2 regions of the Glutamicibacter halophytocola genome follow, and region 2 is predicted to be linked to the other one. Evidence: riboswitches for the same ligand, from Rfam matches in the RefSeq annotation. Region 2 holds a riboswitch; the other holds the start of a gene.
What was found. A riboswitch is a leader RNA that binds a small molecule or an ion and turns the genes downstream of it on or off. The one in region 2 is predicted to bind S-adenosylmethionine.
Positions count from the first base shown of each region.

Region 1: linked by a shared signal. The riboswitch ahead of AOZ07_RS17005 (substrate-binding domain-containing protein) and the one ahead of AOZ07_RS17755 (flavin reductase family protein) in region 2 are both predicted to bind S-adenosylmethionine.

Region 1 covers NZ_CP012750.1:3,690,846-3,698,244, reverse strand. Annotated here, with positions in the region: gene AOZ07_RS17035 (glycerate kinase) at 1-421, shown strand, start outside; gene AOZ07_RS17030 (hypothetical protein) at 490-1,026, shown strand; gene AOZ07_RS17025 (hypothetical protein) at 1,023-1,217, opposite strand; gene AOZ07_RS17020 (sugar diacid recognition domain-containing protein) at 1,309-2,370, shown strand; gene AOZ07_RS17015 (GntP family permease) at 2,627-3,988, shown strand; gene AOZ07_RS17010 (SdpI family protein) at 4,068-4,436, opposite strand; SAM riboswitch class I at 4,699-4,789, shown strand; gene AOZ07_RS17005 (substrate-binding domain-containing protein) at 4,858-5,898, shown strand; gene AOZ07_RS17000 (sugar ABC transporter ATP-binding protein) at 5,882-7,399, shown strand, end outside.
Region 2 covers NZ_CP012750.1:3,859,272-3,866,670, reverse strand. Annotated here, with positions in the region: gene AOZ07_RS17770 (PQQ-dependent sugar dehydrogenase) at 1-794, opposite strand, end outside; gene AOZ07_RS17765 (dihydrofolate reductase family protein) at 802-1,392, opposite strand; gene AOZ07_RS17760 (PaaI family thioesterase) at 1,438-1,854, opposite strand; SAM riboswitch class IV at 2,226-2,343, shown strand; gene AOZ07_RS17755 (flavin reductase family protein) at 2,441-2,941, shown strand; gene dnaB (replicative DNA helicase) at 3,601-4,956, shown strand; gene AOZ07_RS17745 (ZIP family metal transporter) at 5,018-5,761, shown strand; gene AOZ07_RS18920 (hypothetical protein) at 5,785-5,934, shown strand; gene AOZ07_RS17740 (DUF6941 family protein) at 6,035-6,457, shown strand; gene AOZ07_RS17735 (DUF4258 domain-containing protein) at 6,465-6,710, shown strand; gene AOZ07_RS17730 (DUF2283 domain-containing protein) at 6,781-7,116, shown strand; gene AOZ07_RS17725 (zinc ribbon domain-containing protein) at 7,280-7,399, opposite strand, start outside.

The sequences.
Region 1 (7,399 bases), 170 kb from region 2:
GCGCGAGCAGCCGGGCATGGGAGCGGCCGGAGGCCTGGCGGTGTGCCTGGCCTCGTACTTCCCGGTGGACCTGGTCCCCGGATGGCAACTGGTAGCCGAGGTGCTCGATGCCCACCGGATCCTGGGTGCCGCGGACCTGGTCATCACCGGCGAGGGGCGGCTCGATAGCCAGTCGCTGAACGGCAAGGTGGTGTGCGGGGTGCTGGAAGCGGCCGGGGAGCATGCCGAGGTGATCGTGGTGGCCGGGTCCGTGGACCTGGGCGACGAGCAGCTGGAGCGGGCCGGGATCCTGGCGGCCTATTCCATCGCGCCCGGGCCGGCGAGCCTGGCCCAACTGTCCGCCGATACCCTCGCATTGGTTGAGCGCACGGCGTTCAGCGTGGCCAGGACCTACCTGCCGCTGGCTCCACCGAGGGGATGAAACGGCGCATCCGTTTTTCCGCCAGGAAGACGATGTGCCTAGCGGCGGCCGGTTTCTACGATGGAATCATGATGAAGAAAAAGTATGCCGCCAGCGCCTTGCTGGCTGCGCCCCTGGCCCTGCTGCTCAGCGGATGTTCCGTTTCAGACCTGATGGTGGATAAATACGACGAGTCCACCGAAAAATCTGCCAAGACCTCGGAAGAGGGCGTTTCGAACGGGCTGCTGCCCGATTGGGTCCCCGCCGGCGGCACCGATGTGAAGCTCGTGCAGCGCAATACCGGGATGGAACGAATTTTTGCCATGGACTACACCGGGGACTTGCCCGGCGAAAAATGCCTGCCGATTAAATCTGCTGGGCACCCATCCGGGGCGGAACTGAAAAAGGCCTACGCCTCGGATCCGCGCACCAAGGATTTTGAGGCCAAGGAGATCTCCTCGACCAGGACCCTTGAAGCGCAATGGTGGCCGCAAGGCGCCGAAGAGAAGACCACGCAGCTCTGCGGACGATTCTGGGTCCACCTCGCCGAGGGCAAGCTCTATGCTTTTGCGCCTGACAGCACCAGCACCGCCACGGCAGTGCTGCAGGAGCGCGAGGCTTCCTAGGCTTCTTGTGGATCTTGCTGGCGGGGCTGGTTCCGCGCGGTGTAGAGCCGGCATGCGGCCAACCCGGCCAGGCTCAGCACAATCAGCGCCGGGCCCAGCAGCCCGGGCAAGCGCTGGTTCCATGTCATGTTGAGCACTACCAGCAGGCTGACGAGGAAGCCTCCGGTGAAGTAGCTGATCGCCGAACTCATGGTGGGCCTTTCATCGCGATGCTTGACTGGGGTGAGCCTAGCATCACCGGGCGGCAAGGTGAAGGAGGCCCGGGGAAGCTAGGATGATTCCATGAGCGAAAAGGAGCAACCTCGACTGTCCGGCGCCTTGGCGCAAAAGGTTGTCGACACCATTGCGCCAACGATTAATCGCCATGTGAACATCATGAACGCCCATGGAATCATCATCGCCTCCAGCGATGCTTCGCGCGTGGGCACGCTGCACGAAGGAAGCGTCGAAGCCATCCGGCGCAATGAGGCCATCAGGGTCACCCAGGCCGATGAAACGGCGGGAACCCAGCCGGGAGTGAACCTCCCTTTGGCGCTGAACGAGCGGTTGTGCGGTGTCGTCGGAGTAACCGGCGCGCCCCACGAGGTCGAGCCCCTCGCGGATCTGATTGCGCTCACCGTCCAGCTGCTGTTTGCCCAGGAGCGCGAGCACTCGCGCAGCGCTCGCCGGGCGGCCGAGGCCAGGGACCTTATTTCGGCGTTGCTGGCCGGGCGGGTTGCCGCAGAAGTCGTCGACCGGAACTTGGAAGCGCACGGGCTGCGCGGGCCGGTGCAGCTTGAGCTGTGGCTGCCGCGCGATGGCCGCGACCCCCTGCTGGAGCAAGCTGCCGCGGAAGGACTGCGCACCTCATGGGTCAGCCTGTTCGGCGCGCACTGGCGGCTGCGGGCAAGCGCCGATGATGCAGCAGGTCAGCCCGCTAAACCCAGCGATCGTTTTCTTGGCGGAGCGGATGCCTTTGATGCCGGAGCGCTGTTGGCGCAGGCCGAAATGATGCGCACCCTGGTGGCGCGTCCCGCGCTGCTTCCGCAACGGGCACACCGGGAGATCTGGAATCAGGACATCGCGGTGGCCGTTGCGCGGACTCCGGCGCGGAGCCTTGCCTATCTTGCGGCACCGGCCCGGGCGCTGAATCAAGAACAAGCAAAAACCCTGCTGGTGGTCGCCGCGGCATCCGCCATGTCGCAGGCCGCCGAAGCCTTGCACATTCACCGCAATACCCTGGTGCAGCGGCTGGAAAGGATCGGCCAGGTCACCGGCGCCGATATTCGCCAAGCCAATGAATCGCTGCGGCTGCAGCATGCCGTGTACGCGCGCATTGCACTTGACGAGATGCAGATTTTCTAGCGGCACCGGCAGCACCAGGCGAGCCTCGATAAATTCCATCTGACGGGGCCGTGCACATATTCTCGCAGGATCATGCCGGGAAACCCGGTCGCATGCCCATAGGCAATCCGGCGCCGGTTTCCTACTATTGGCACATCACCTGCTGTCCAGGGTCAGCGAAACCGAAGAAATCCGGGCCTGGCTGATCCAACCCCCAGAGCTTGAGCCGCTTTGCTGGACAGCGATCCACACATAGTGGCAAAGGAGCCAACCTGCCGTGTACGAACTTATTGTTCTCTTGATCCTCGTGGTCGCCATTGTGCTGGTGACCGCACGCTGGAAAATCAGCCCCTTCCTCGCGTTGATTGGCGCAGCTATCCTTGCCGCCTTCGCCTACAGGATTCCCCTGGCCGAAGTGGCGGGCACCGTCACCACCGCCTTCGGCACCACCATGGGCAATATCGGCCTGGTCATCCTCTTCGGCACGATGATCGGCATCATCCTGGAACGATCGGGCGCCGCAATCTCCATGGCCGACGCGCTGATCAAGGTCCTGGGAACCAGGTTCCCCAATCTGACCCTGACAATCATTGGCTACATTGTCTCGATTCCGGTCTTCTGCGATTCGGGCTACGTGGTGCTGAACTCGCTGCGCAAAGCCATCACCCTTCGCACCGGCGTATCGGGGCTGGCTACTTCGGTGGCGCTGATGACCGGCCTGTACGCCACGCACACCATGGTTCCGCCAACCCCCGGCCCGCTGGCGGCGGCCGAGAGCATCGGCATTGCCGATAACCTCGGGCTGATCATTGCCGTTGGCCTTCCGGTGGCAGCCATCTCCGCGTTGGCCGGCCTGTTTTATGCCAGCCGCTTCAACAAGTCCCAATGGACCGCCTTGCCGTCGGAAGACGAGAATGATCTGGCAGACCTGGACTACGAGCAGCTGCGCGCAAGCTTCGGCAAGCTGCCGCATCCTGCCTTGGCCTTCTTGCCGATCCTGGTGCCGCTGGTTTTGATCTGTGCCTCATCTATCGCCAAGCTGCCATCCCAGCCGCTGGGCGGGGGAACGCTGGTTGAAGTCCTCTCGTTCCTCGGCACGCCGGTGATCGCCCTGATTTTCGGCCTGCTCTCGGCCACTTTGCTGTTGCGCGGCGAGAACAAGCTGGGCGATTTTAATGAGCAGATGCACGAATCGGTGCGCACCGCTGCCCCGATCTTGCTGATTACCGGGGCTGGCGCCGCATTGGGCGCGGTGCTGGCCGCCTCGGAGCTGACCACGATTCTCTCCGACTCGCTGAGCGGACTCGGCCTGGGCCTGGCGGTGCCGTTCCTGATTGCCGCCGCCCTGAAGTCGGCGCAGGGATCGTCCACGGTATCGATGGTGACCACCTCCGCGCTGGTCGCGCCGATGCTCGGTTCGCTGGGGCTGGATTCCGAATTGGGAATGGTGCTCAGCGTCCTGGCGGTGGGTGCCGGTGCGATGGTTGTCTCGCACGCGAATGACTCGTACTTCTGGGTGGTTTCGCAGCTCAGCCGGATTCCGGTGATCACTGCATACAAGACCCTCAGCGTGGCTACGGCAATCCAGGGCACCGCGGCCTTTGCAACGGTCTGGATCCTGGGGGCGGTTCTGCTCTAGGCACTGCTGAATACACCCCGGGCACCGCGCCATCATCGAACCCTTCCTTGATGGCGCGGTGCCCTGTTTTAAAGGGAGCTCAAGGGCAGAACTCTTTGGCGGCCTTGTTTCCCTTGGATCCGGCAACCAGCATCATGGCGACGCCCAGGGCAAAGCCGATCGCGGTCAGCGCAAAGGCTACGGTGAAATTCTGGGTGAAACAGAAGATCGCCGCGATGATCAAAAACAGCCAGCCTGCTATGCCAAAGAGCTGAAGGGTTGGTGCTGCTCGACGGTGCGCTGCCAGCCAGGCTTCATCGCTGGCCATGGTGTGGCGGGTCTTTAGGCCAACGCTGTTGTTGCGCGGCAGGCGCCCTTCGGCTCCCATGCGGCCCAGTGTGCTCGCAGTGAGCGCGAGCGCCAGCAGTCCGAACATGAGGCTCAGTGTGCTGGCCAGGTCCACGCGCATGTCCTATCGATTGGTCTCCTTGGATTCACTCTAGATGATTGGGATATGTTCCAATACCCAAGTCAGGCCGAACCTTCGAACTCACGCACCATGACCAATACGAGCTGGAAGCCGTAATATGCGGAAATATGACGCTGACTTAGCGCCTGCCCGCCGCCGCCCAGCCTTGCCAGCCCGGGATTTGTGAAGAGATCTGACGCAGTGTTCCCTCCAGTGACGCGTTGATGGCAAGCTCCCGGGATCAATGCTTGACTCGGATAACACCCCATCCAGAGCGGCTGAGAGACCTGGCTCCACGACGCCGCAGCAAGCCTGCCTCCTGCAGATAGTGCTAACGCCAGGTTCGATGGAGCTCCCGGGGCAAGAAGCGTGAACTTCTGTTCGGGATCCCTCGGTTCGATATGTCCAAGAGAGGGACGGCATGACTCGCACTCGCCCGAACACCCTGAAATTTGTGGCTGCCGCACTCGCAGCAACCACGCTGCTCTCCGGTTGCTCGCTGAAAGAACCACGCCCCGAAGCCGCGCCGGCCGTGGCGCCAAGCAGCAACCCGCAAACCGAACAGAAGCTCGACGATGTTCCTTCGCTCGAGGGCAAAAAAGTGGGCATCGCGGCCAAGGACATTCTGCACGACTACTCGCGCGTGGTGTATCAGCAAATCCAAGAACGCATCAAGGAGCTCGGCGGAGAGGTCATTGCCACCCAGGCCGAAGCCAAGGACGAGAAGCACGTTTCGGACGTGGAAAATCTCATTACCCAGTCGCCCGATGCCATCGTGGTGATCTTGGGCGATGCCCAGACGCTCACCCCGGCCCTGGCCAAGGTGGATGCTGCGGGAATTCCGTTGTTCACCATCGACTTCCAGAGCGAGTACTCGAAGAACAACGTCACCAGCGATAACTGGAACGTCGGCACCACACTGGCTCGCACCATGGCTGAAGACCTGCACGGCAAGGGCAAGATCCTGGTCTTCAACGGCTTCCCGGGCGTGACGCCCTGCCGGATCCGCTACAACAGCCTGAACCTGGTGCTCGAAGACTACCCGAATATCGAGAAGATCACCCCGGAACTGCAGGACAAGTACGAAGGCACCATCGAAGATGCCAAGAACCAGATCCAGGATCAGCTGCGCAGGCTGCCCGAAGGCGAAGTGGATGCGATCTGGTCCTGCTGGGATATGCCGCTGATCGGCGCCGCGCAGGCTATCGATCCCACCGATAATGACATCAAGCTCTATGGAGTCGACGCGGAACCCGGGGCACTGGACTTGATCGCGAATCCGCAGAGCTCCTACCAGTTCACCGTCGCCCAGCCCACCAAGCAGATTGCTGCCACCTCGGCCACGAATATTGCGCTGTTCCTCAACGGGCAAGCCGACCAGGTACCAAGCACCAGCTACGCCGAGCCGATTTTTGTGGACAAGGACAACGTGAATCAGGTGCGCAATGACAACGGAATCTAGCCTGCTGCTGAGCATGGCCGGGATCGGCAAATCCTTTGGCGCCGTCACCGTGCTGGACGATGTCCACCTGCAGCTGCGGGCCGGGGAAGTGCTCGGCCTGGTAGGTGAAAACGGTGCCGGAAAATCAACCCTGATCAAGATCCTCACCGGGTTGTACACCCTGGATTCGGGGCAGATCGAGCTTGCTGGACAGGCGGTGCAGATACGGCGCCCGGCCGATGCCGAAGCGCTGGGCATTGAGGTGATCCACCAGGACCGCCACCTGGCCGGGCGCCTGACCGTTGCCGAACAGCTGTATCTTGGCACATCCAGAAACCGCGGTTTATGGCGCCACGAGCGCACCGTGCAAGAGGCGGCCCGGGCCGATATCCTGCGGACCACCGGCCAGGAGCTGGACACCGCGGCCTTTGTCGACGAGCTGAGCGTTGCCCAGCAGCAGCTGATCCAGATTGCCCGCGCCGTGCTGGCCGAACCCAAGGTGCTGATTCTTGATGAGCCGACCGCGCCCTTGGCCAATGACGAGGTCGAGCAGCTCTTCGGCACCATCGGGCACCTGCGTGATCGCGGGGTGGGGATTATTTTCATCTCCCACTATCTCCAGGAACTGCAGCAGGTCACCGACCGGATCACGGTACTGCGCAACGGCAGGAATGCCGGGGATGCCAGCTTTGCGCACGGCGACAGCATTTCAGATGTCATCGGCTTGATGCTGGGCAGCCAGGTCAACGAATTCTCGCACCAGCAGCGCGAGGCCCCCGCCCGCCAGGGCGAGCCGGCCCTCCAGCTCTCGGGCCTGTCGGTGGCTGGCAAGCTGGAGGGCATCGATCTCACGGTGGCTCCCGGGGAAATCGTGGCCGTCACCGGATTGGTGGGATCAGGCATCGAGGTGCTCGCCGACGCGGTCACCGGCAATCATCCGCATGCGGGCACCGCCTTGCTGCACGGCCGCCCGGTGGCTTCGGCCGCGGACTTTGTCGCCCGGGCCGGCGCCTACGTCCCATCGAACCGGCACCGCGATGGCATCTTCCTGCGCAACACCGTGCGCGAGAATGTTGCCGCCGCCAGCCTGCGGAAGCTCGGCCGCCGGCTTGGGCTGCTCAATGCGCGCAAGGAGCGGGATGCCGCGGAGGAGCTGGTGCAGCGCCTGGATATCCGCCCGGCTGATCCCGAAGCCGTGGCTTCGGGCCTCTCCGGCGGCAACCAGCAGAAGACCGTCTTGGCCCGCTGGCTGGCCAAGGGGTCCGATGTGCTGGTCCTGGACCAGCCCACCTCGGGCGTGGATGTGGGAAGCCGCGCGCAGATCTACGCGCAGATTTCCCAGCTGGTGCAGGACGGAGCCGCCGCGCTGATGGTCAGCGTGGACCTGGAAGAAGTGGTTGGCCTGGCCGACCGGGTGCTGGTGCTTTACCGCGGCCGGATCATCGCCGAGCTGCCCTCCGCCGAAGTGACCACAGAACGAATCTTGCAGTTGGCCTCCAGCGGCCAAGGAACCGGAACACCA
Region 2 (7,399 bases):
GACCACTGCGCAATCGGGTCGGTGTACTGCCGATCTGCGCCGCCCTTCCCCTCGACTTCGGGCCAGCCATAGTTCCCGCCGGCCTTGATGATGTTCAGTTCGTCGAAGGTGTTTTGCCCGAATTCGCTGGCATACATGGTGCCATCATCGCTCCATGCCAGGCCCTGCACATTGCGGTGCCCATAGCTGTAGACGAGGGAATTCTCGAAGGGGTTGTCCTCCGGGACGCTTCCATCGGGTGCCATGCGCAGGATCTTGCCGCCCAGCGCCTGCAGGTCCTGGGCTTGCCCAGGGTTGGACGCATCGCCCACGCTCGCGTAGAGCATTCCATCCGGTCCGATGGCCAGCCGCCCGCCGTTGTGGATATTGGCCGAGGGCAACGAATCCAGCAGGGTCCGCGGAGCCGACAATGACAGGTTTCCGGCGCTGCCTTGCGCGGTGAATTGCTGAATGCGGTTACCGGATTCCGCGGTGGAATAGGCGTAGAGCTGGTCCGGCGCGAGGAAGGCCAGGCCCAGCAGCCCGCCTTCGCCTCTCGCTGCGAGATCATCGATCCGGGCCACTTCGCGGCTCTGTCCGGACTGCGAAACTTCCAGGATCCTCCCGGAATCGCGTTCGCTGACCAGCAAGCTGTCCTGGACGTAGACCATGGACCACGGAGCTTCCAAGCCGGTGGCCAGTGGTTCTGGAGCGGTTTGCGATTCGGCAGCTGGACTTGGAAGTGGTGTTGGCGTGGAGCATCCGGCGAGGAACACCGCGCCGAGCAGCAGGCATGTGTCCCGGATGTGCTTCATCGGGTGGCTATGCGTGCGCCGGCTGATGGCGCGTCGGGCGATACGTCAGTTCCTGGATCCGCCCGTCCAAAAGCTTTGAATCGACAAGTTCCAGGTCATAGTCGTCGACCCCTCCGAGTACCGGAGCAGAGCCGCTATGCCCGGTCAGCACCGGGAAGATGCTCACCTGGATGAAGTCCACTAGACCTGCCGCCAGCAGCGAATGGTTCATGGCCAGGGAACCGTGGGAGCGCAGCGGCACATCTGAGGTTTCCTTGAGCTGGGCGACGACTTCCAAGGCATCAGCGCGCTCCAGCGTGGCATTAGGCCAAGACAGCGGCTCTTCCAAGGTGGTGGAGATGACGGTGGCGGGCTTGTCGTGCAAAGCCACGCCCCACGCGTCTTCAACCTCGGGATTCATCTCGATTTCTGCCCAGAAGAGACTAAACAAGCGGAAGGTGTTTGCTCCGAAAACCATGCGGCATGGGGGAGTGTAGAGCCCGAGGCGATGGGCCAACAGCTCGGGCCCCTGTTTTCCCCAGTAGCCACCCCAATCGCTGCCTGCACTGCCGAAGCCATCAAGGCTGCTGAACACGTCAAAGGTATAGGTGGCACTCATGGCAAGCCTCCGAAGCTGATCCGCTAGGTGCCACCTAGGATACGCTCAGGCGCTGGGCATATCTACGTTTTGGGTGCGCAATTGTCCACGCGAGAGTTCCTTTCCGCTGGCCTCATCGGTGATGACAACTTCCCACAACTGCTGGGTCTTGCCTTGGAACAGCGCCTTGGCCGCAACCTGCACGCGCGCACCGGTAGAGGGACGCAGGAAGTCGGTGGCATTGTGAACGCCCACAGCAAATTGATTGCGCTCTGAGACCGCGTAGCTGGCGCCAACGCTGCCGGCGCTTTCAATCATGGAGGCATAGACACCTCCATGTACGACGCCCCACGGGGTGTGGTGCTTTTCATTGAGATCGGCATGGCCTCGCACGGAAGTGGCGGTGATGTCGTCAAAGACCAGGCCAATGCTGTCAGTGAAGCGGCTGGTCTTGTCGGGGATTCGCTGTGCTGGGGAACTCACGGGTGACTCCAAAAGTGTCGGGGCGCGGTGCGCCTGTTCGAGTGGTGGGGCTTGCGGTTCAATTATTTGCACTTTACCTGCTGAAGTACGCGGCAATCCTTGCGGGAAGATCCTTGATGGCGAACCCTGGCGCCGATTTTCCACGAAGCGCAGATGCCGGAAGATATTTAGCCGTGCCATAAGTTAATGCGTTACGACGAAGCTCACACCTTCATGGCCGGCTGAAGTGCCTGAAGCGGTCCGAATTGGTGAATAAAGGACTGTTCCATGACCCTAAAACTGAGCCACTGTCGAATATTTTGTTGAATATTGCGATTTGAGAAGTGAATTGTTTGACGGTGCTTCGTCATGAGTCATATTGTTTTAAGCAGAATCAAGAGCATCAGCTAAAAGCCCTGGCTTGCTGATCGGCAACCCTCTCAACGGTAGTGGGGTGCTCCAGGTGAGGATTCGGTTTTGCGCCAAATGGTGTCAGAACAAGTACCGCGCACGGCGTGAAACCTCAGTGGCAACCGGATTCGGATCATCCCGAACCGCTGTTCCCGCTGGGTCTGACGCGGTGGGCAAGAACCGAAGGAATCGAGCCATGTCATTGAATCGTGAACTTGACCCGCTAACCCTACGCAAGGTTTTCGCTCAACATCCCTCAGGCGTGGCCGCTCTGTGTGCAGAAGTGGACGGCGTGAAAACCGGCATCGTTGCATCCTCATTCACTGTCGGGGTTTCGCTGGAGCCGGCATTGGTGATGTTTGCAGTCCAGAAGACCTCCAACACCTGGCCGAAACTGCGCGAGGCCAGCCACATTGGTGTTTCGGTTCTCAGCGATCTTAATGGAGGGGTCTGCGCGCAGATCGCTTCGAAGAAGGGCGATCGATTCCTCGGCGTGGATACCGTGGTTTCCGAGCAGGGCGCTCTGTTCATTGAAGAGTCCACCCTCTGGCTGGAAACGTCGATTTACAACGAAGTCGAAGCTGGTGACCACTGGGTTGTGCTTTTGGAGGTGCATGGGCATCACACATCACTGCACTCGCCGCAGATCTTCCATGATTCCCGATTTCATTCAATCCCAGTTCCTGAGCTCGTCTAAATCTTCTGAGGGGTAGTTTCCCGAAGGCCCGGCGTGGATTCCCTGATGGTGATCTGCTCCGGGCCTAGTCGCGTTTCGGGACGCGTTCAACGCCAGGCAAATAGTTATCCACGGTGTGGATCGCGACCGCTACGCGAAAATGTGGACTATTGGCCATAACTTGCCGAGTTGACCGTGCTAAAGGCCGGTGACTAAGCCTTTTATGATTCCGTGGATATCCACATGGTTATCCACACGTCTGTGGGCAAGATGTGCAGAACTGTGTGAAAACTGCAATAAACCCTGTATTGCGGGCGTTTTTGGGTGTTGATAACTACTGGGAACATATCGCTATCTTCAACAAAATATTTCCCTGTCCACAGATGTGAAAATACAAAAAGCCTAGTCAATAACTATTACTGTTGGGTACTTGACAATAATCCACAGGGTTCTCCCCAGACAGTGAACAGGCTAGTCCACAGCTGAGGGTATGTTATGCACAGAACCTGTGGATAATGGGGTTTACGTGGGTAAACATCGGCCCTACTGTTGGCTTTGGGGCAGAAATATCCACAGACGTAATCCATTGAACTGTTGGCATCAACTAGCAGGTTGGAACGTTGCCATCTGGCAAGGAAGATTTTTCCCCCTGGGGTCAATAGGGGATGGAAGTGTCTGCAATGAGTGCTGAGCCGGTTTACGAAGGACGAGAATCCGACGCAGGGCGCAAGCCGCCACAGGACGTCGAAGCCGAGATGTCCGTGCTCGGTGGCATGATGCTATCCAAGGACGCCATCGCAGACGTCGTTGAGGCGCTGCGCGGAACCGACTTCTACCGTCCGGCTCACGAATCCATCTACGAAGCCATTATCGATTTGTACGGCCGAGGCGAACCTGCCGATGCCGTGACCGTGGCCGACTTGCTGACCAAGCGCGGCGAAATTTCCCGCGTGGGTGGCGCTGCCTACCTTCACAACCTCATTCAGCAGGTGCCCACCGCCGCTAACGCCGGCTACTATGCAGAAATCGTGCGCGAGCGCGCCGTCTTGCGCCGCCTGGTGGACGCCGGAACCCGCATCGTCCAGATGGGCTACTCGCCCGATGGAGAAGTCGATGCCATCGTCAACGAAGCGCAAGCCGAGGTCTACAAGGTTGCGGAAAACCGCAGCAGCGAAGACTACGTACGCCTCTCGGATATCATCGAAGGCACCGTAGACGAAATCGAAAACGCCGCGAACGCCGGCGACGGCATCACCGGCGTGCCCACCGGGTTCTACGAATTCGACGAGCTGACCCAGGGCCTGAAGGGCGGCCAGATGATCATCATCGCGGCCCGTCCTGCAGTGGGTAAGTCGACCTTCGCGCTGGACTTCGCCCGGTCCGCCGCCATCAAGAACAACATGGCCACCGTCTTCTTCTCCCTGGAAATGGGCCGCAATGAAATTGCGATGCGCCTGCTTTCGGCAGAAGCCTCCATCCAGCTCCAGGACCTGCGCAAGGGTTCGGTGGAGGACGCGCAGTGGACCAAGATTGCCACCACCATGGGCCGGTTGAATGAAGCGCCGCTGTTCATCGACGATTCGCCGAATATGTCCATGATGGAAATCCGCGCAAAGTGCCGCCGCCTGAAGCAGCGCAATGAGCTGCGCATGATCATCCTCGACTACCTGCAGCTGATGAGTTCGGGCAAGCGCGTGGAATCACGCCAGCAGGAAGTTTCCGAGTTCTCGCGTAACCTCAAGCTGCTGGCCAAGGAGCTCGATGTTCCGCTGATCGCGCTGTCGCAGCTGAACCGTGGTTCCGAACAGCGAACCGATAAGCGGCCAATGGTTTCGGACCTTCGTGAATCCGGTTCCATTGAGCAGGACGCCGATATGGTGATCCTGCTGCATCGTGATGATGTGTATGACAAGGAAAACCGTCCAGGCGAGGCCGACGTGATCATCGCCAAGCACCGTGCCGGTCCCACCAAAACCATCACCGTGGCATTCCAAGGCCACTACTCGCGCTTCAGCAATATGTCCTCCGAGGGTTAATCCCAGTCAGAACCGACATGGCAGCTACTAAGCCGGCGGCTTGCTGGCTATAGTGGGTGCCATGTTCGCTTCTTTGCAGGCCTTGCTTTGGGGCACGGTAGCCGGATCGGCGCTGTTGCTGGGATCTGGCGCCGCCTGGTGGCTGAAAATTCCGAAGGTCTGGGTTTGCGCGATCATGGCCTTCGGCGCAGGAGTGCTGGTCAGTGCACTGAGCTTTGAGCTTGTACTCGAGGCCTTCGAAACTGGCGGGCTCCTGGCAACGGCGGCCGGTGTGCTGGTGGGCGCCGCGCTGTATTTCTCGGCCAATCGGGTACTGGCCTGGCGCACCACAAGGCGTCAAAAAGCCTCGGGCAGCGCTCAGGGCGGCGAACCTGCGGGCACCGCTTTGGCGGTGGGAGCCTTGATCGACGGCATTCCCGAATCCGTGGCACTGGGCCTGAGCGTTGTGGCTAGCGCGAGCATCAACCCCGCCATGCTCATTGCCATTTTCATTTCCAACATTCCCGAAGGGCTGGCCAGCACGGCTCAAATGAAGAGCGCCGGCCGCAAAGGTTCCTCGATTGCCCTTCTGTGGGGTTCCATCGCGATTTCTTGTGGGCTGGCTGCCTTTGCCGGGGCACTGGCCATGCAATCCATGCCTGAAGAAGCCCTGGCCTTTGCCACGGCAGTTGCCGCAGGCGGAATCCTGACCATGATTGCCGACTCGATGATTCCAGAAGCCTATTCTGTTGAACATGACTACACCGGGCTGCTGGTCACCGGTGGCTTCCTGTCGGCATTCGCCCTGCATGTTCTGGGCGGATAGCAGAAAACTGGCATGATTAGGGCATGCCCCTAAGACGTAGTAGCCACAATCCTGCGCCAGCTACAGAAACCATTTACGCACCGCAATTCTTGGCCACCACCATGGGCATGTTTGTTCTGGTGTTCCTCGTTGCCTTTGAATCCATGGCGGTCACCACCGTGACAACGGAGTAATTGGGATTCGATATTTGATCTGCTGAGCCTGAAGCTGAATCTCTCGTAATCGAGAAAGTTTTTCTTACGCGCGCGCCGTTCCATGGATATGATCGGACGCATGACGACGTTGGAGAATCTTCCCGAGCTTGACTACGCCTTCTTAGCGGAATTCGCGCGAGTCGAAGGGGACAGCCTTACGGCAGTGGGCGCGAGCTTCACTCGAGTCGCCTTGCCTTCATTACCGGCCCCGCTGACGTTGCACGTCGCTGGGCGTATCCGGGCTAGAGAAGGTGGAGCGCCATTCCCAGTCAAGATAAGGGTCGGGAATGATGATGGGTCAAGCGGACTTGTCTTGGAAACCACAATGAATCCGAAACAGGCGGTAAACCCATATGAAGGGAAAGTGGGTCTTGTCTTCACGGCTGAAGTTCCGCTTAAGATTGACTCTGCTGGGCGGTATCGAGCTGAAATATTCATCAATAACGCCCTAGTCCGGAAATTGTATTTCTCTGTTGACATTCTGGAAAACGTCGGGGGCTAGTGATCTGATGGAGCTGAAGATCAGTAGTCATGCTCTATCCAGGATCCAGCAACGAGGGATATCGGAACAGCAAGTTAATGAAGTGTTCACCGAACACCGGCGTTTGATGAGTTACGAATCAAAGGACGCGGCGGGACGATGGGTGTACATGGTGGAAATTGGGGAAAGGAAACTGATGGTCGTGACTTTTCCGGCAATTGAAGATGCGGCGCCCAATGCAACTATTACGGTAATCACAGCTTACTGGCACTAAAACTAGTAAAATGTATACTTACCAAACGCAGAGAGTTCTTATGAACACGATGCGAGGAGGAAAGGTAAAAATGTCTGATAGCACATATTACGACGCAACCCTTCGTGTGGGCTACGCCCAAGTGACAGACGAGACAGTTGAAAAGACCATTGAATATGGTGGCGGACTACTCATAGATTTGGACCGCGCGGGCATGCCTGTAGGTTTCGAGGTTCTGGGTACTTCTACCCGATTCCCCATTTCAGAAATGGGTGAAAAGTTTAGTTGGAGCGCTGACGTGATGACACGTGCGAGTATCGCACTGGATAAGCTTGCACGTCTTATGAACGTACGCACTGATAGCACTGGAGACGGTGTTTTTAAGCCGGCGTCGGTTTGGTCAAGTAAAGGCCTAGCGCACGCATAAGCAGCTGATAATGCCCCATCCTTCCAGGATGGGGCATTTTTTGTGCCATAGATCGCCGTCAGCACGCTTCTAGGTGGCAATCTTCCCATTTCGCATAAATGCTCACCGCCAGATCTGGCAGTTGCGCCGTGTAGACGATCGTCCCAATCAGCCTGGATAGCAGTTAGCGCTGCGTGTGCAGGGCCATTTTAGACCAATCCCGGATAAGTTCAGCCGTAGCCTGGTCATCGTTAGTTCGTACCGCGGCGGATAGATCTTCCAGGCGTTTCGTGAGCCGTTCCAT